Regions from separate parts of the Cytobacillus oceanisediminis genome, predicted to be linked through region 2. Evidence: a T-box and tRNA genes for the amino acid it is inferred to sense, from the RefSeq annotation. Region 2 holds a T-box; the other holds one or more tRNA genes.

Region 1 (9,899 bases), 1.1 Mb from region 2:
GCTTCTTAAGGGATAAAACTTGGAGCGTTCATGTTCCGCGCCGCATAAAGGAATTGGGCCCAAAAATTAAAGCGACCGTTGAAGAGCTCACAACAGAACTTCATAGGTCTCCAAGAGTGGACGAAATAGCCGATGTGCTGGGTGTATCAGAAGAAGAAGTTCTCGAAGCAATGGAAATGGGAAAAAGCTATCAGGCGCTTTCTGTTGACCATTCAATCGAGGCTGATTCTGATGGAGGAACAGTCACTTTGCTGGATATCGTCGGAAATGAAGACGAGGGCTTTGAAAAAGTAAATCAAATGCTTGTTCTTGAAAAAGTCCTGCATGTCCTGTCTGAGAGAGAGAAATTAATTATACAATACACATATCTTGAGAATATGAGCCAAAAAGAAGCTGGAGATAAACTTGGGATTTCCCAGATGCATGTCTCCAGACTTCAGCGCCGTGCAATCAAAAAGCTTCAGGAGGCGATCCACTCTGAAACAAATAACTCGGAGTGCCTTTCATGACCAAATTGGTTAGAGATAACATCGAAGTGATTGCTTACCAGACAGCTAAAGATGGCAAAGCTTTTTGCGGTGATGGATATTACTTCACCGCAACTGATGAATACTTTGTATGTGTGCTGGCAGATGGCCTTGGAAGCGGAGAATTCGCGTATGAAGCTTCTTCTGCTGTTGTTTCTGTCGTAGAGCAGCATCATGAGAAAGATGTAGATACGCTCATGAAGCTTTGCAACGATGTTCTTTTACAAAAAAGAGGAGCAGCAGTAGCGCTGTTTAAAGTTCATTTTGCCTCCAGGGAATTTGTATACAGCTGTGTAGGGAATATTCGGTTTTTCCTTTATTCATCTACTGGAAAACTCACTTATCCCCTGCCTGTAACTGGATATCTGTCAGGAAGGCCGCAGGTGTTTCATACCCAGCGGTTTACGTATGAAGCGGAATCAAAGTTTTTGATATACTCAGATGGCTTAAATATTCAAGGGGTTAAATCTTTGCTGAAAGCATTTCTCCCTATTGATCTTATCTCGGAAGATATAAAAAAGCAGTATCCATCTACCTCAGATGATGCTACTTTCATACTTGGAAGCTTACTCTAGAACAGGGTAAGCTTTTTGTTTTTCTTTTTGATAAAATGAAAAGTGAGACTCTATGATGGAGGAATGATCTTGGAAAAAACTTTGGATAGACAAAATCAAGTACTAAACCTAATCGCTGGAGAATTATCAATAGCCATTAAACAAGTAAAAAACACAATCAGCTTATTGGAAGAAGGGAACACAGTCCCGTTTATTGCCCGATACAGAAAGGAACAAACAGGCGCACTGGATGAAGTTCAAATCCGGGATATCATGGAGCGCTGGCAATACATACAAAATCTCAATCAGCGTAAAGAAGAGGTAGTCCGCTTAATTGAAGAACAGGGCAAGTTGACAGAAGAGCTAAAATCCAAAATTGAAAAAGCGGTAAAGCTGCAGGAGGTAGAAGACTTATACCGGCCATATAAGCAAAAGCGCCGCACAAAAGCAACTGCAGCAAAGGAAAAAGGGCTTGAACCGTTTGCTGAATGGCTTCTCACCTTTCCCCTTAATGAAACCCCTGCTGCAAAGGCCAAAGAATTCTTATCTGATGAAAAGGAAGTAACCACAACGGAAGAGGCAATCGCTGGAGCAAAAGATATTATCGCTGAATGGGTATCAGATGAAGCAGAAAGCAGAAAATGGATCCGTATGGAAACAGCCAAAAAGGGAACCATTGAGTCTTCTGTGAAGAATAAAGAGAATGACGAAAAAGGCGTTTATGAAATGTACTACGAGTATGAGGAACCAGTGAGTAAGATTGTTCCACACCGCACACTTGCATTAAACCGTGGTGAAAAAGAAGAAGTTTTAAGGATTAACATTAAGCCAAATACCGAATTTATCTTAAAGTACTTGTATAAAAAGTGGGTGAAGGATGAACGCTCCCCTGCAGGGGCAATTGTAAAGGAAGCTATTGAGGATGGATACAAGCGTCTGATTATGCCTTCGATTGAACGTGAAATCCGCAATGAACTAACTGAAAAAGCAGAAGAACAGGCGATCATGATTTTTTCTGAAAATCTCAGAAAACTGCTGCTTCAGCCCCCATTAAAAGGCAAGGTAGTACTTGGTGTAGACCCTGCCTACAGAACTGGCTGCAAGCTGGCTGTTGTAGATGAAACTGGAAAAGTACTTGATATCGGTGTCATATATCCGCATCCTCCTGTTTCCAAAACGAAACAAGCACGAGAGAAAGTAGTTCATATTCTAAACACCTGCAAAGTAGAAATGGTTGCCATCGGCAATGGAACCGCCTCAAGGGAAACCGAGCAGTTCATCGCTGACATTTTAAAGGACATGAAAGAGGAGATATTCTACCTAATTGTCAATGAAGCAGGGGCGAGCGTATATTCTGCCTCAGACCTTGCCAGAGAAGAGTTTCCTGATTTTCAGGTAGAAGAAAGAAGTGCTGTATCCATTGCCCGCCGCCTCCAGGATCCTCTTGCAGAATTGGTTAAGATTGATCCCAAGTCCGTGGGGGTTGGTCAATATCAGCATGACGTATCCCAGAAAAAGCTGTCAGAATCACTCTCTTTTGTTGTAGAGACAGCGGTAAACCAAGTGGGTGTCAATGTAAATACAGCCTCATCTTCGTTGCTGCAGCATGTAGCTGGCCTTTCAAAAACAGTTGCTGTGAATATAATCAAGAAACGGGAAGAAGAAGGGAAATTTACAGACCGCAAGCAGTTGAAAAAGATTCCGCGCCTTGGGGCCAAAACCTATGAACAGGCAATAGGCTTCTTGCGGATTATCGATGGGAAAGAATCTCTGGACCGGACTGGTATACACCCTGAAACGTATGCAGTAGTAAATAAATTGCTTGCTAATCTCGGATTTAAATCCAGTGACCTTGGAACACAATCATTAAGGGAAGCGCTAAAAGGCATAAATATCAGCCAGACTGCCCGGGAGCTTGAAATTGGTGAACTTACATTGAGAGATATTATTGATGCCTTAATGAGACCTGAAAGGGATCCGCGTGATGAGCTGCCAAAGCCGCTCCTAAAGAAAGAAGTCCTGAAACTTGAAGATCTGCAGGAAGGGATGGAGCTTCAAGGGACAGTGAGAAATGTTGTCGACTTTGGTGCATTCGTTGATATCGGAGTCAAACAGGATGGCCTTGTTCATATATCTAAACTTAGCCGCCAATTTGTCAAACATCCGCTGGATGTCGTGTCCGTTGGGGATGTAGTAACAGTCTGGGTTGACTCTGTTGATAAGCACAAGGGAAGAGTCGCCTTAACTATGCTTGACCAAACTAATTAACATTCCTTTGTTTTGCTGGCTTAAATAGCTTGTTCTTCGAGTCATAAGCCAAATCACGCCGGAAATCAATATTTCTAGCGTGATTTGGCCTATGCTTGTGAGGTTTTCAAAGGGCTGTAGCTGATTTTAGCTGGTTTATCTCAGGCTCGCCATATTTTATGAGCAGTGTTTCTTTCTATAGAAAAACCAGCACTGATTCAGCAGTTTGATCTGATAGCGGTCCTTTTCATAAAAAGCACGCTGGATTTGATTTTGAAACCATACAGGCATATGATTTACCTCCCGTGTATTGGAATCTGATGATCGCTCCCTCGGGCAGCAAAGCGAGTTCAGAGCTATAATAGGTATATATAATGTATGCTATAATAGGTTGTCATGTTTACGATAAGAGAGGAAAAACATTGTTATGAATGACCAGGAGCTTCAGACACTTGTTGAAAAGATATCCTTAGAAAGCTTCGGCAAGCCCTTTCGCCATCAGGTTTATTTTAATTCACGCCTCAGGTCGACTGGCGGAAGATATATGCTGAATTCACATCATGTTGAAATAAACAAAAAGTATTATGAGCAGCTTGGGGCCGGAGAATTAGAGGGAATTATTAAGCACGAGCTATGTCATTACCATTTGCATTTAGAAGGAAAAGGATATAAGCATCGTGATCAGGATTTCAGAATGCTAATGAAAAAAGTGGGAGCACCTCGATTTTGTTCGGCATTGCCTGATCGTCCAAAAACAAATAGATCTGCTAAGATTCTTGTTTATATGTGTAAGGAATGCGGTCAAACTTATCAAAGAAAAAGAATGGTTGATACGAAGAAATATGTTTGCGGTAAATGCAAGGGGAAATTAGTATTAAAAAAGAATTGACATTAGATTAAGTACACTTTATATTTAATAATTGTCGCAGGACAAAACAGGATAAACGGCTAATAAATTCTTCTAAAAACAAGCTTGACTTTTATAGCCTTCGTCCTTATAATATGAAGAGTCGATAAGATGTTAACTGTTTTATCGATAAAGTTCATTATTATTCCGCAGTAGCTCAGTGGTAGAGCATTCGGCTGTTAACCGAACGGTCGCAGGTTCGAATCCTGCCTGCGGAGCCATATTTGGGGAAGTACTCAAGTGGCTGAAGAGGCGCCCCTGCTAAGGGTGTAGGTCGCGTAAGCGGCGCGAGGGTTCAAATCCCTCCTTCTCCGCCAGAAAATTCTCACAATGGCCCGTTGGTCAAGCGGTTAAGACACCGCCCTTTCACGGCGGTAACACGGGTTCGAATCCCGTACGGGTCACTTTTTTGTTTCCGACGGTTTTTATGTGGATGGTCCCGTGGTGTAGCGGTTAACATGCCTGCCTGTCACGCAGGAGATCGCGGGTTCGATTCCCGTCGGGACCGCCATTTGTTATTGGGCTATAGCCAAGCGGTAAGGCACCGGACTTTGACTCCGTCACTCGCAGGTTCGAATCCTGCTAGCCCAGCCATTTTTGATGAGCCAATAGCTCAGTCGGTAGAGCAGATTGCAGTATCAGTGAATTTCTTCATCTGAATAGCAATCTGTGACAAAGCGTTTAGCTTTGGAACATCTGACTGCACATAGCAGGCTTTAGGAAGTCTCATAAAATTATGAGCCATTAGCTCAGTCGGTAGAGCATCTGACTTTTAATCAGAGGGTCGAAGGTTCGAGTCCTTCATGGCTCACCATTTTAATTTCATATTGCGGGTGTGGCGGAATTGGCAGACGCACCAGACTTAGGATCTGGCGCCGCAAGGCGTGGGGGTTCGACTCCCTTCACCCGCACCATTAATTACCATTGAGATAAGTGCTACGTTTTGGTATGATGTTACTTGTCGCTTCATTAAGCGGTCGTGGCGGAATGGCAGACGCGCTAGGTTGAGGGCCTAGTGGGGGCAACCCCGTGGAGGTTCAAGTCCTCTCGGCCGCACCAAAAAAGTTGTTGACATTTGAATTTTAGGTTGATATAATATAAGAGTTGCTTTAAAAGATGCGCCCGTAGCTCAATTGGATAGAGCGTTTGACTACGGATCAAAAGGTTAGGGGTTCGACTCCTCTCGGGCGCGCCATATTACGGGGAGTAGCTCAGCTTGGTAGAGCACTTGGTTTGGGACCAAGGGGTCGCAGGTTCGAATCCTGTCTTCCCGACCATTCGGGAAACAATAATTTTATATGCGGGTGTAGTTTAGTGGTAAAACCTCAGCCTTCCAAGCTGATGATGAGGGTTCGATTCCCTTCACCCGCTCCAAACTTACTGATTGATCTTTGAAAACTGAACGAACAGAAACGTCAACGTTAATTCTTTAGTCTTTCTTGAAAAGACAATTTATGAGCTTAATCAACTCTTATATGGAGAGTTTGATCCTGGCTCAGGACGAACGCTGGCGGCGTGCCTAATACATGCAAGTCGAGCGGACAGATGGGAGCTTGCTCCCTGAAGTCAGCATGGACGGGTGAGTAACACGTGGGCAACCTGCCTGTAAGACTGGGATAACTCCGGGAAACCGGGGCTAATACCGGATAATTCTTTCCTCACATGAGGGAAAGCTGAAAGATGGTTTCGGCTATCACTTACAGATGGGCCCGCGCATTAGCTAGTTGGTGAGGTAACGGCTCACCAAGGCGACGATGCGTAGCCGACCTGAGAGGGTGATCGGCCACACTGGGACTGAGACACGGCCCAGACTCCTACGGGAGGCAGGAGTAGGGAATCTTCCGCAATGGACGAAAGTCTGACGGAGCAACGCCGCGTGAGTGATGAAGGTTTTCGGATCGTAAAACTCTGTTGTTAGGGAAGAACAAGTACCGGAGTAACTGCCGGTACCTTGACGGTACCTAACCAGAAAGCCACGGCTAACTACGTGCCAGCAGCCGCGGTAATACGTAGGTGGCAAGCGTTGTCCGGAATTATTGGGCGTAAAGCGCGCGCAGGCGGTTCCTTAAGTCTGATGTGAAAGCCCCCGGCTCAACCGGGGAGGGTCATTGGAAACTGGGGAACTTGAGTGCAGAAGAGAAGAGTGGAATTCCACGTGTAGCGGTGAAATGCGTAGAGATGTGGAGGAACACCAGTGGCGAAGGCGACTCTTTGGTCTGTAACTGACGCTGAGGCGCGAAAGCGTGGGGAGCAAACAGGATTAGATACCCTGGTAGTCCACGCCGTAAACGATGAGTGCTAAGTGTTAGAGGGTTTCCGCCCTTTAGTGCGCAAACGCATTAAGCACTCCGCCTGGGAGTACGGCAAGGCTGAAACTCAAAGGAATTGACGGGGCCCGCACAAGCGGTGGAGCATGTGGTTTAATTCGAAGCAACGCGAAGAACCTTACCAGGTCTTGACATCTCCTGACAACCCTAGAGATAGGGCGTTCCTTCGGGGACAGGATGACAGGTGGTGCATGGTTGTCGTCAGCTCGTGTCGTGAGATGTTGGGTTAAGTCCCGCAACGAGCGCAACCCTTGATCTTAGTTGCCAGCATTCAGTTGGGCACTCTAAGGTGACTGCCGGTGACAAACCGGAGGAAGGTGGGGATGACGTCAAATCATCATGCCCCTTATGACCTGGGCTACACACGTGCTACAATGGATGGTACAAAGCGAGACCGCGAGGTTAAGCGAATCCCATAAAACCATTCTCAGTTCGGATTGCAGGCTGCAACTCGCCTGCATGAAGCCGGAATCGCTAGTAATCGCGGATCAGCATGCCGCGGTGAATACGTTCCCGGGCCTTGTACACACCGCCCGTCACACCACGAGAGTTTGTAACACCCGAAGTCGGTGGGGTAACCATTTGGAGCCAGCCGCCTAAGGTGGGACAGATGATTGGGGTGAAGTCGTAACAAGGTAGCCGTATCGGAAGGTGCGGCTGGATCACCTCCTTTCTAAGGATATTTACATGAAACGTGACGCGTTTTGTTCGTTCAGTTTTGAGAGTTCAATCTCTCAATGAAAGATTCGTTCTTTGAAAACTAGATAATGTTAATGAAGAAGCAATAACCGAGTAATCGCCATTTTAGTGAATTCTCTCTATGTTAAATAGAGTTAAAAAACCTTGATGCTGTTCATCTTCGATGAACCCGTCAAATACGGTTAAGTTAGAAAGGGCGCACGGTGAATGCCTTGGCACTAGGAGCCGATGAAGGACGGTACTAACACCGATATGCTTCGGGGAGCTGTAAGTAAGCTTTGATCCGGAGATTTCCGAATGGGGAAACCCCCTATCCGTAATGGGATAGGATCTTTACCTGAATACATAGGGTATTGAAGGCAGACCCGGGGAACTGAAACATCTAAGTACCCGGAGGAAGAGAAAGCAAACGCGATTCCCTGAGTAGCGGCGAGCGAAACGGGATTAGCCCAAACCAGGAGGCTTGCCTCCTGGGGTTGTAGACACTCTACACGGAGTTACAAAGGAACGAGGTAAATGAACAGGTCTGGAAAGGCCGGCCAGAGAAGGTAAAAGCCCTGTAGTTGAAACTTCGTTCCTCCAGAGTGGATCCTGAGTACGGCGGGACACGAGAAATCCCGTCGGAAGCAGGAGGACCATCTCCCAAGGCTAAATACTCCCTAGTGACCGATAGTGAACCAGTACCGTGAGGGAAAGGTGAAAAGCACCCCGGAAGGGGAGTGAAAGAGATCCTGAAACCGTGTGCCTACAAGTAGTTAGAGCCCGTTAATGGGTGATAGCGTGCCTTTTGTAGAATGAACCGGCGAGTTACGATTACATGCGAGGTTAAGTTGAAGAGACGGAGCCGCAGCGAAAGCGAGTCTGAATAGGGCGAATGAGTATGTGGTCGTAGACCCGAAACCAGGTGATCTACCCATGTCCAGGGTGAAGTCCAGGTAACACTGGATGGAGGCCCGAACCCACGCACGTTGAAAAGTGCGGGGATGAGGTGTGGGTAGCGGAGAAATTCCAATCGAACTTGGAGATAGCTGGTTCTCTCCGAAATAGCTTTAGGGCTAGCCTCATGTAGTAAGAGTCTTGGAGGTAGAGCACTGTTTGGACTAGGGGCCCCCATCGGGTTACCGAATTCAGACAAACTCCGAATGCCAAAGACTTATCCATGGGAGTCAGACTGCGAGTGATAAGATCCGTAGTCAAGAGGGAAACAGCCCAGACCACCAGCTAAGGTCCCAAAGTATACGTTAAGTGGAAAAGGATGTGGAGTTGCTTAGACAACCAGGATGTTGGCTTAGAAGCAGCCACCATTTAAAGAGTGCGTAATAGCTCACTGGTCGAGTGACTCCGCGCCGAAAATGTACCGGGGCTAAACGTATCACCGAAGCTGTGGATTGACATCTTACGATGTCAGTGGTAGGAGAGCGTTCTAAGGGCGTTGAAGCCAGACCGCAAGGACTGGTGGAGCGCTTAGAAGTGAGAATGCCGGTATGAGTAGCGAAAGATGGGTGAGAATCCCATCCACCGAATGCCTAAGGTTTCCTGAGGAAGGCTCGTCCGCTCAGGGTTAGTCGGGACCTAAGCCGAGGCTGAAAAGCGTAGGCGATGGACAACAGGTTGATATTCCTGTACCACCTCTTTACCGTTTGAGCAATGGGGGGACGCAGGAGGATAGGGTAAGCGCGCTGGATTAGCGCGTCCAAGCAGTTAGGCCGGTAACGAGGCAAATCCCGTTACCACACAGGCTGAGCTGTGACGGCGAGGGAAATTTAGTACCGAAGTTCCTGATTCCACACTGCCAAGAAAAGCCTCTAGCGAGGGAAAAGGTGCCCGTACCGCAAACCGACACAGGTAGGCGAGGAGAGAATCCTAAGGTGAGCGAGAGAACTCTCGTTAAGGAACTCGGCAAAATGACCCCGTAACTTCGGGAGAAGGGGTGCTCATTAGGGTGCCCTGATGAGCCGCAGTGAATAGGCCCAGGCGACTGTTTAGCAAAAACACAGGTCTCTGCGAAGCCGCAAGGCGAAGTATAGGGGCTGACGCCTGCCCGGTGCTGGAAGGTTAAGAGGAGAGGTTAGCGCAAGCGAAGCTTTGAATCGAAGCCCCAGTAAACGGCGGCCGTAACTATAACGGTCCTAAGGTAGCGAAATTCCTTGTCGGGTAAGTTCCGACCCGCACGAAAGGCGTAACGATCTGGGCACTGTCTCAACGAGAGACTCGGTGAAATTATAGTACCTGTGAAGATGCAGGTTACCCGCGACAGGACGGAAAGACCCGTGGAGCTTTACTGTAGCCTGATATTGAATTTTGGTACAGCTTGTACAGGATAGGTAGGAGCCTGAGAAGCCGGAGCGCCAGCTTCGGTGGAGGCGTCGGTGGGATACTACCCTGGCTGTATTGAAATTCTAACCCGCGCCCTTATCGGGGCGGGAGACAGTGTCAGGTGGGCAGTTTGACTGGGGCGGTCGCCTCCTAAAAGTAACGGAGGCGCCCAAAGGTTCCCTCAGAATGGTTGGAAATCATTCGCAGAGTGTAAAGGCACAAGGGAGCTTGACTGCGAGACCTACAAGTCGAGCAGGGACGAAAGTCGGGCTTAGTGATCCGGTGGTTCCGCATGGAAGGGCCATCGCTCAACGGATAAAAG
Region 2 (9,899 bases):
TGCCATGTTTGCGGAGCTTGTTTATTCCCTCCACATAGCATTGATAATCATGTGCCCGGTTAATTAAAAGGGCAGTCCGTTCATGTACAGTCTGTAACCCCAGTTCTACCCAGAGATAGGTTCGCTGATTAAGCTCTGCCAGATATTCAACTACATCATCAGGCAAACAGTCAGGGCGGGTCGCAATAGACAGCCCGACAACTCCGTCCTGCTCAAGCACCCTCTCATACATATCACGAAGCACTTCCACAGGGGCATGTGTATTCGTAAAGGCCTGAAAATAGGCCATATATTTTCCGTCTTTCCATTTATGATGCATTTTTGTTTTTATTGCATTAAACTGTGTTTCCAAATCATCAGCGCGGTTCCCGGCAAAGTCTCCCGAACCAGCGGCACTGCAGAATGTACATCCTCCATGTGCGACCGTGCCATCACGGTTTGGACAATCAAAACCGCCATCGAGTGCCACCTTGAAAACTTTATGGCCAAATTCATTACGCAAATGAAAATTCCATGTATGGTACCGTTTATTATCGGATGCATATGGAAAAGGATTTACTTTATCCATAATTATCCCTCCTTTTTCAAAGAGTAATCTATAAGGTAAAAATGAATATGAAGGATTTCATAAAATTAATCTTATCATGACCCAAAATCTTATCCAAGGGGAATTGGCAGGAAATAGAGTGGTAAGGATTACGGAAAAATGAACAAACTAATTAATGAAGCATGCAAGCTTCTAGACCCATTCTTTAAGGAGGGGAACAGATAATGGCAACCCGAGAATCGATGGATACACTCCTGCAGCAGTGTGAGGATGCAATCCGTTTTGCCCAGGAGCAGTTTGAATCAGGCAGGACGCAGGAGCATTACAATGATAATGAATACTCCAATGCACTTCAGTCTTTGGAAGCTGCTTATAACGATATAACCCAGATGGCGCACAGCGCCAACTCCCAGCAGCGGGAACAGCTTCACCGGATGAGGCTCCAGCTGCAGCAGCTCCAAAATCAGATGATAATACTTCCTCATTAAGGAGTGGTCCAAAGATGGTAAAAAAGCGCTCAAAACAACACAATCCGGAACAAAAGACCCGCAATGGCGCCAATAGCCAGGATGTTGAACTTGGCCGGGATTTTGATGCGGTAAAGCAGTCGAAAAAGAACTATGAGAAATCAGGGGGCCAGCCTGTAAAATCAAAATTTCACCCTGAGCCGGAACAATCATCATAAGAAAAGCGGAAGCGCCTTGCCCACCCCCGCCACCTCGAGGGGGTAGGCGCTGGAGCTAGACAGTTATCGACATTCAAACTCTAATTATTTTATGAAATATGGAAAGCCCCGATTACTCAAAATCGGGGCTTTATTTTTGTGCCGTTTAACGACTTATCCTCAATAGGTGCATTCCTTAAAAATCCACATTCAGCTCAAGTTTAAAAGAAGAAGTATTCTGTCTATTAAAATCGAATGAAAACCTATTGCAAGGACAGGAAAAACCAACTAAAATTATTTTGGATTTCGAAATAGTGCCGGGTGGTAATGTGCCGGCTAAACATAAAAAATATGAAAAAAGGGGCGTATTCTTATGCCGCGGAGCTTATGGCTTTTAATTATTGGGATGGCAGTGAATGTAACGGGATCTTCTTTTTTGTGGCCACTTAATACGATCTACATCCATGACCACTTAGGCAAATCCTTATCGGTAGCCGGCCTGGTTCTGATGGTGAACGCAGCTGCCAGCGTAGCAGGAAATTTAATAGGGGGAAGCCTATATGATAAAATAGGCGGCTATCGTTCGATTCTTCTTGGAATTGTCATCACGGTAATGGCACTCCTCGGTTTGACCTTTTGGCATGGATGGCCTGCATACGTGGTGTTCCTGACCTTTGTCGGATTTGGATCTGGAATTGTTTTTCCTTCTATGTTTGCGATGGCGGGATCTGTCTGGAAAGAAGGCGGCCGCAAAGCTTTCAATGCCATCTATGTAGCTCAGAATGCCGGTGTGGCCATTGGTGCTGCTCTCGGCGGTCTTGTGGCATCATACTCTTTTCAGTTAATTTTCCTTGCCAATACTGTCATGTATATCGTTTTTTTACTGATCGCTGTTTTTGGATACAGGGGAATAAATACTGTTACGGGTCAGCAGACCTCCATCCTTCAGGAAAATCGCAAGGTTAAAAATCATACCAAGCTTTACGCGCTGCTTATATTATGCGCGGGCTATTTATTGTGCTGGGTCGGATATGTGCAATGGCAATCGACTATCGCTGCTTACACACAGGAATTGAATATTTCTTTAAAGCAATACAGCCTGCTGTGGACAATTAACGGAGCATTGATTGTATTGGGTCAGCCTTTTATCAGTGCTCTGGTAAAATGGTTCAAAACGCTAAAGGTTCAGATGATTGCCGGCATGGTCATATTTATAGGATCGTTTGCTGCTGCAGCCAGTGCAGAACAGTTCTCAGCTTTTATTACTGCCATGGTTATTCTGACGATTGGTGAAATGCTTATATGGCCAGCAGTTCCGACCATTGCCAACCAGCTTGCTCCTAAAGGGCGGGAAGGTTTTTACCAGGGAATCGTAAACAGCACTGCTACAGGCGGAAGGATGATCGGGCCATTATTGGGGGGAATTCTGGTTGACCTTTACGGAATTTCCATGCTGTTTGCGGTATTAATGGTTCTATTTGTTTTTGCCATTCTGACAACTCTTGTTTATGACCGGAAATTGAAGGAGCCTAAAGAATTGGCGCATGTATCATAAGAAAGAAACCTGCAGTTTTGAGCTGCAGGTTTTTAAATTTTAGTTCTTAACCGGCGCCTTCGAAGTAATTTTCTTTTTGCTCAGCAGCAAATACAACTTCAGTGAAGAAGCTTTTCAAAATCAGCCATCTCGCTGGATAAGAATTGATAAAGTCTTCGAGAACCTCTTCTGAATAAAGAAGCAGGACATCCAGATCTGCCTTTTTTTGTTTCAAATCATACAAAAGGGCATGCGGAATGGTGTAATAGTCATTCAGCTGCCATTGATTTAGTTTCACTGTAAAAATATTATGCTCCTCAATATAGGTTTCCAGCGCCTGTTTTTGCGCTTGAGCACATTCCTGCTTTGATTTGTTACCAGATTGCCAGTGCGGATTAATTAAATAGATGCCTTTCAGCTGAAACACCTCCTATGTCTGCCGATTACTAATGTTATGGGCAGTAAAAGCAATAAGAATACCCATTGAAGTGAATTTGTTTTCAGAAAAATATGATAAAATAGTGATCATAATAGTAGATAGTCCTAAATGAGGGGATTCAAATGAAAAGTGCATTATTCGATTTGCCTGTGAAAATTGTTGAAACCATTGTTGAGAACGCCTTTGGATGGCTGGTAGTTGTGAATAAAGAAGGAACGATCATTTACATCAATAAAAATTATTGTGATTTTCTGGAAGTGGAGAGGGAACAGGTTCTGGGGAAGCATGTGTCCGAGGTTATTGAAAATTCACGTATGCATATTGTGGCTGAATCAGGCAAGGAAGAAATTGCAGATCTGCAATATATAAGAGGCAACTATATGATAGCAAACCGCATTCCCATTTTTTCTGATGGCGAAGTAATTGGCGCTTTCGGGACAGTCTTTTTTAGGGATACAAAAGAATGGATGCAGATGAACAGCCATGTAAAGAGCATGCTGACAAAAATCCAGAGCTATATCCAGGAAATTGATCCCAGTGTAAAATACAGCCTTGATGATATACTGGGAAACTCGAGCCAGATTCATAGCCTTAAAGAAAAGGTGAAAATGGTGGCAGCAAGTGATATTTCCGTTTTAATCCGCGGGGAAAGCGGGACTGGAAAAGAACTATTTGCCCATAGTATTCATCAGCTCAGCAACAGGAGCCATCAGCCGTTTGTAAAAATTAACTGCGGAGCCATACCTGAACATCTGCTGGAGTCTGAACTGTTTGGCTATGAAGAAGGAGCTTTTACAGGTGCGAAAAAGGGAGGCAAAAAGGGGAAATTTCAGCTTGCTGATGGAGGGACCTTATTTTTGGATGAGATCGGGGATATGGCGCTTAATATGCAGGTGAAGCTATTGCGTGCCCTGCAGGAAGGCGAGATTGAAAGCGTGGGTTCGACTTTTCCGGTTAAAGTAGATGTCCGGATTATCGCTGCAACTAACAGACCGCTCGAAAAAATGATGGAAGAAAAGCGCTTTAGGGAGGACTTATTCTATCGGATTAATGTGGTGCCGTTTATGGTTCCTTCTCTGCGCGACAGGATGGAAGATTTATCACTCTTAATCGATAGCTTTATCAAAAAAATAACGAAAAAATCGGGAAAGAGAATAAGTGCAATTGAAGATGAGGTAATAGAAAAGTTTCATCAATATAGCTGGCCCGGCAATATTAGAGAGCTTGAAAATGTAATAGAGGCATCCATTCATTTAACAAGCAATGAAAGTATCACTACAGAATCATTGCCGGATTATATGAAAGAATCTGCAGTTTATCCCGTTGGAAAAAAGAAATTGAAGGATATTCTGGAAGAAACAGAAAAGCGTATACTGACACAAAGCTTGAGTAAATATAACCATGACCGAATAGAAGCTGCAAAGGCTCTAGGAATCAGTAAATCTTCTATGTATGAAAAACTAAAGAAATATGGAATTGAATAAATATAAACAGTCCAGAAATCCGGAATACGTTCCAGGATTCTGGACTGTTTTCATTCTTGTAATTTTATGTACACTCAGTCCTACTCTTAGACGGAATTATCAGAAAACTAGTCTATTGTATCAGTGGACTTGTTCCCTATGCATTCCAGAATTCTGGAAAAATGATTCATTTATTGTTCACCATTCCCTTTACATACAAGCATTTCATGTTGGCACGCCTCTTGCATTATAATTTCTCAGCAAGTTATTTTTCTGTTATTTTTGCAAACGTTTTCAAAGAAGGGGGATTACAAGTTTTTTTCTTATTTTTAAAACAAAGGGGGAAATGAAATGCTAAGTATGATTGGATTAATAGGCGGGCTCGCCCTGCTGATTTACCTGACTATGCGGGGAATGAACCTGCTGGTTGTCGGGCCGTTATCTGCCTTGTTTGTAGCTCTTTTTAGCGGCATGCCATTGTTTCCGCAGCTGGCAGGTGAAGGAGAGGCAAATTTGGTCGGGAACTATATGTCCGGCTTTTCAGGGTTTGTTACATCATGGTACCTAATGTTTCTATTGGGTGCAATTTTTGGGAAGGTAATGGAAGACAGCGGTGCGGCCGACAGTGTATCCAAAATGGTAGTGGATAAGTTAGGAATGAAATATGCCGTTCTTGCCATTGTCGCTTCCTGTGCCATTTTAACTTATGGCGGTGTCAGTCTATTCGTTGTTGCTTTCTCTGTATATCCAATGGCATTAAGTTTATTTAAACAGGCAAATCTGCCAAGAAGGTTCATCCCTGCAGCACTTGCCTTTGGATCTGTAACTTTTACGATGACTTCTGCGGGTTCACCTGAAATTCAAAACTGGATTCCGATTGAATTTCTTGGAACGACTCCATATGCAGGCTGGGAAGTCAGCTTAATTGTCGCTGTGTTCATGATGATTTTTGGCTACTGGTGGCTGAAGCGCATGATCACAAAGGCTGTAAACAAAGGAGAAACCTTTGAATCCCGCAAGCAGGATCCTGTGACTGAAAATAAAGAATTACCGCACCCTATTATGGGGGTTCTTCCATTGGCTGTCGTTTTAATTATCTCATTCGTATTCCATGACTCTCTTGCACAATCTGCACTTATTCTTGCATTACTGGGCGGAGTTATTGCCACATATCTATTGAACAGAAAGTATTTCACAAATTTCTGGAATGCTGTGTCTGATGGAACATTAGGTGCATTGATTGCGATAGGGAATACGGCTGCTGTTGTAGGGTTTGGCGGTGTTGCAAAGGCAGTGCCGGCATTTGCCACAGCAGTAGATTGGATGACAAGTATTCCTGGAAGCCCGCTGATTGGCGGTGCCATTGCAGTAAGTGTTATTGCCGGCATGACCGGTTCAGCTTCTGGCGGTCAGGCGATCGCATTGCCGATTCTGGCCCCGCATTATATGGACATGGGCGTCAATGCGGAAGCCCTTCACAGAACAGTTGCCATATCATCTGGTGCCCTTGACTCTTTGCCGCATAATGGCTATGTCGTTACCACGGTACGGGCTATCTGCGGTGAAACCCACCAGGCTGCATATGGCGCTGTGGCTGCTGTTACAGTAATTGTTCCGCTAATTGGAGTTGCAATTGCTATTATCTTGTTCTCACTCGGACTAGGAATCTAATTTCGGCAGGGGCTCATAAAATAGAGCCCCGGCTTTGTTTTTGAAAGGAGCTTATTCATGGTACAAAATAAAGTAGTTTTTATAACCGGTGCAGCTCAGGGAATTGGCTATGAAATTGGCAAGAGATTTGCTGAACACGGCTCGAAAATTGTTCTGACAGATATTCAGGAAGATGCCGTGAAAAAAGCTGCAGAAAATTTGCAGGATGAAGGTTTTGAAGCGCTTGGGCTAAAATGTGATGTGACCTCAGAGTCTGATATACAAGCGGCCATCAATGAAACCGTCAGCCAATTCGGTGCTTTGGATGTGCTCATTAACAATGCAGGGCTGCAGCATGTTTCCTTTATTGAAGACTTTCCTACTGAGAAATTCGAGTTTCTGATCAAGGTGATGCTGACTGCACCATTCATGGCCATTAAACATGTCATGCCCGTTATGAAACAACAAAAATCCGGCCGTATCCTGAACATGGCATCCATTAACGGTCTTGTTGGATTCGCAGGTAAAGCAGCTTATAACAGTGCTAAGCATGGCGTTATAGGCCTTACTAAAGTCGCAGCATTGGAGGCTGCTGAAGATGGCATTACGGTTAATGCCATTTGCCCGGGCTATGTAGATACACCACTCGTAAGAAATCAGCTGAATGACCTTGCTAAAACAAGAAATGTACCTATTGAAAAAGCGCTGGAAGAAGTCATTTATCCTTTAGTGCCGCAGAAGAGGCTGCTGACGGTGGAAGAGATTGCAGATTATGCGATTTTTTTGGCTGGTGAAGGAGCTAAAGGAATTACAGGCCAGGCGGCAGTTATTGATGGAGGATATACTGTTCAGTAAATACAGGCACATTTTCGAAAAGCATTGCATATTCTAGATATTAAATTCCTGTCAGGATAAGCCTACTTGCATCCTGGCGGGAAATTTATTACAATAGTCATATTCTTATACTAAAATGCTTAGATAAGGAGCAGTAGTGGTGCAGCAGCCCGTTTTAGAGAGTTGACGGAAGGTGCAAGTCAGCCGGGCACATCATGAACTCGCCTTTGAGCAGCAAGTGTGAAGTACCAGTAATGCTTGCCGTTTTCCGCGTTAAGGATGAATGAAGCGAGTGACATGTTCACTAATGTGGGTGGTACCGCGGGAGATTTATACATAATCCTCTCGTCCCTTTTTTGGGATGAGAGGTTTTTTTATTGTATTAAAAAAATGAAGTACAAATTTTTGAAGTCAGAAAGTAGTCTAGCTCCGTGCGCCATCGGCTCTCGGCTAAGCCAATCCGTCAAAAAGGTTAAAGAACAACCTTTCCGCCGGCTCGTCTTATGCTTGTCGCCGATGAGCGGGCGCCCTGCGCTTTCTGATATTAGGAGGAAACAAAAATGAGTTTCAATCATCAGGAGATTGAAAAAAAGTGGCAAGGCTACTGGGAAGAAAATAAAACTTTCAAAACAACTGAAGATAAAGGCAAACGCAAATTTTATGCGCTTGATATGTTCCCTTACCCTTCAGGCGCAGGACTTCATGTCGGGCACCCGGAAGGATATACGGCAACAGACATCCTTTCCCGCATGAAGCGCATGCAGGGCTATAATGTCCTTCACCCAATGGGCTGGGATGCATTTGGGTTGCCTGCCGAGCAATATGCCCTTGATACAGGAAACGATCCTGCAGAATTCACAGAACAGAATATCAACACCTTCCGCCGCCAGATTAAGGCGTTAGGCTTTTCATATGACTGGGATCGTGAAGTAAACACAACAGACCCTGAATACTATAAATGGACTCAGTGGATATTCTTAAAGCTTTATGAAAAAGGACTTGCATATATCGATGAAGTAGCTGTTAACTGGTGTCCCGCACTTGGAACAGTGCTTGCAAATGAAGAGGTCATTGACGGAAAAAGTGAACGCGGAGGCCATCCGGTAGAACGCCGTCCAATGAGACAGTGGATGCTTAAAATTACAGCTTATGCGGATCGCCTGCTTGAAGATCTTGATTTATTGGATTGGCCAGAGAGCCTTAAGGATATGCAGCGAAACTGGATCGGCCGTTCTGAAGGAGCAGAAGTAACATTCAATATTGAAGGCCATGATGGCACGTTCACTGTTTTCACAACACGACCTGACACATTATATGGTGCAACATATGCTGTTCTTGCTCCAGAACACGCGCTTGTTGATAAAATCACAGCAGAAGGGCAGCGCGAGGCAGTTCAGGCTTACATTGACAAAGTAAAGAGCAAGAGCGACCTAGAGCGGACAGATCTTGCTAAAGAGAAAACAGGTGTCTTCACTGGTGCGTATGCGATTAACCCGGTCACTGGCGAAAAAATGCCAATCTGGATTGCAGATTATGTTTTAGTCAGCTATGGAACTGGGGCCATCATGGCGGTTCCAGCTCATGACGAGCGCGACTATGAGTTCGCCAAGCAATTTGATCTTCCTATTATAGAAGTTGTTGCCGGCGGAGATGTTGAAAAAGAAGCATACATTGGCGATGGCGAGCATGTGAACTCAGGCTTCCTTGATGGATTAAACAAAGAGGATGCGATTGAGAAAATGATCGCATGGCTTGAAGAGAAAGGCATTGGCACTAAGAAGGTTACTTATCGTCTTCGTGACTGGCTATTCAGCCGCCAGCGATATTGGGGCGAGCCGATTCCAGTGATCCACTGGGAAGATGGCACAATGACTGCCGTTCCGGAAGATCAGCTGCCATTAGTGCTTCCGAAAACAACGGAAATCAAACCATCCGGCACTGGAGAGTCACCATTAGCAAACATCGATGAGTGGGTTAATGTCGTGGATCCTGAAACAGGCAAAAAAGGCCGCAGGGAAACGAACACAATGCCGCAATGGGCAGGCAGCTGCTGGTACTATCTTCGCTATATTGATCCGAAAAACAGTGAAGCTCTTGCAGATCCTGAGAAATTAAAAGAATGGCTTCCGGTTGATATTTATATCGGAGGAGCCGAACATGCGGTTCTTCACCTTCTATATGCCCGCTTCTGGCACAAGGTCCTTTACGATGTGGGAGTTGTCCATACGAAGGAACCGTTCCAAAAGCTATTTAACCAAGGTATGATTCTTGGGGAAAATAATGAGAAAATGAGTAAATCAAAAGGCAATGTCGTTAATCCGGATGAAATTGTAGCAAGCCACGGTGCAGATACTCTTCGTCTATACGAAATGTTCATGGGTCCGCTTGAAGCTTCCATCGCATGGTCTACAAATGGATTGGATGGTTCAAGAAGATTCCTTGACCGCATCTGGCGTTTGTTTGTGGAAGAGACTGGTGAATTAAGCCCGAGAATTCAGGACATTGAAGAAGGCAGCAGCCTTGAAAAGGTTTACCACCAAACGGTGAAAAAAGTAACTGAAGACTACGAAGGGCTGCGTTTCAACACAGCTATTTCTCAAATGATGGTATTCATCAATGAAGCATATAAAGCAGATGTGCTTCCAAAGATCTTTGCAGAAGGCTTTGTAAAAATGCTTTCACCAATTGCTCCTCACATGTCCGAAGAGCTTTGGTCAAAATTAGGCCATGGTGAATCCATTGCTTATGAAGCTTGGCCTGCATATGAT

Evidence for each region. The T-box of region 2 lies ahead of leuS (leucine--tRNA ligase). A T-box ahead of a tRNA ligase gene usually reads a tRNA of that ligase, here a tRNA-Leu.
Region 1: it encodes a tRNA-Leu, which carries the amino acid that the T-box ahead of leuS (leucine--tRNA ligase) is inferred to sense. The anticodon was not compared.

The regions. Positions count from the first base shown of each region.
Region 1 is NZ_CP065511.1:505,912-515,810, forward strand. It holds gene sigB (RNA polymerase sigma factor SigB) at 1-509, shown strand, start outside; gene IRB79_RS02650 (PP2C family serine/threonine-protein phosphatase) at 506-1,102, shown strand; gene IRB79_RS02655 (Tex family protein) at 1,166-3,349, shown strand; gene cmpA (cortex morphogenetic protein CmpA) at 3,506-3,619, opposite strand; gene IRB79_RS02665 (SprT family protein) at 3,756-4,217, shown strand; tRNA gene IRB79_RS02670 (tRNA-Asn) at 4,382-4,456, shown strand; tRNA gene IRB79_RS02675 (tRNA-Ser) at 4,462-4,552, shown strand; tRNA gene IRB79_RS02680 (tRNA-Glu) at 4,568-4,639, shown strand; tRNA gene IRB79_RS02685 (tRNA-Asp) at 4,671-4,746, shown strand; tRNA gene IRB79_RS02690 (tRNA-Gln) at 4,755-4,829, shown strand; tRNA gene IRB79_RS02695 (tRNA-Lys) at 4,974-5,049, shown strand; tRNA gene IRB79_RS02700 (tRNA-Leu) at 5,065-5,149, shown strand; tRNA gene IRB79_RS02705 (tRNA-Leu) at 5,209-5,294, shown strand; tRNA gene IRB79_RS02710 (tRNA-Arg) at 5,354-5,430, shown strand; tRNA gene IRB79_RS02715 (tRNA-Pro) at 5,436-5,512, shown strand; tRNA gene IRB79_RS02720 (tRNA-Gly) at 5,536-5,609, shown strand; rRNA gene IRB79_RS02725 (16S ribosomal RNA) at 5,708-7,235, shown strand; rRNA gene IRB79_RS02730 (23S ribosomal RNA) at 7,442-9,899, shown strand, end outside.
Region 2 is NZ_CP065511.1:4,711,755-4,721,653, reverse strand. It holds gene IRB79_RS23635 (tRNA modification radical SAM protein MnmL/YtqA) at 1-568, opposite strand, end outside; gene IRB79_RS23630 (YtzC family protein) at 772-1,035, shown strand; gene IRB79_RS23625 (glycogen biosynthesis protein GlgD) at 1,050-1,232, shown strand; gene IRB79_RS23620 (MDR family MFS transporter) at 1,585-2,766, shown strand; gene IRB79_RS23615 (hypothetical protein) at 2,813-3,172, opposite strand; gene IRB79_RS23610 (sigma-54 interaction domain-containing protein) at 3,307-4,668, shown strand; gene IRB79_RS23605 (GntP family permease) at 4,999-6,318, shown strand; gene IRB79_RS23600 (3-hydroxybutyrate dehydrogenase) at 6,376-7,152, shown strand; T-box leader at 7,264-7,487, shown strand; gene leuS (leucine--tRNA ligase) at 7,692-9,899, shown strand, end outside.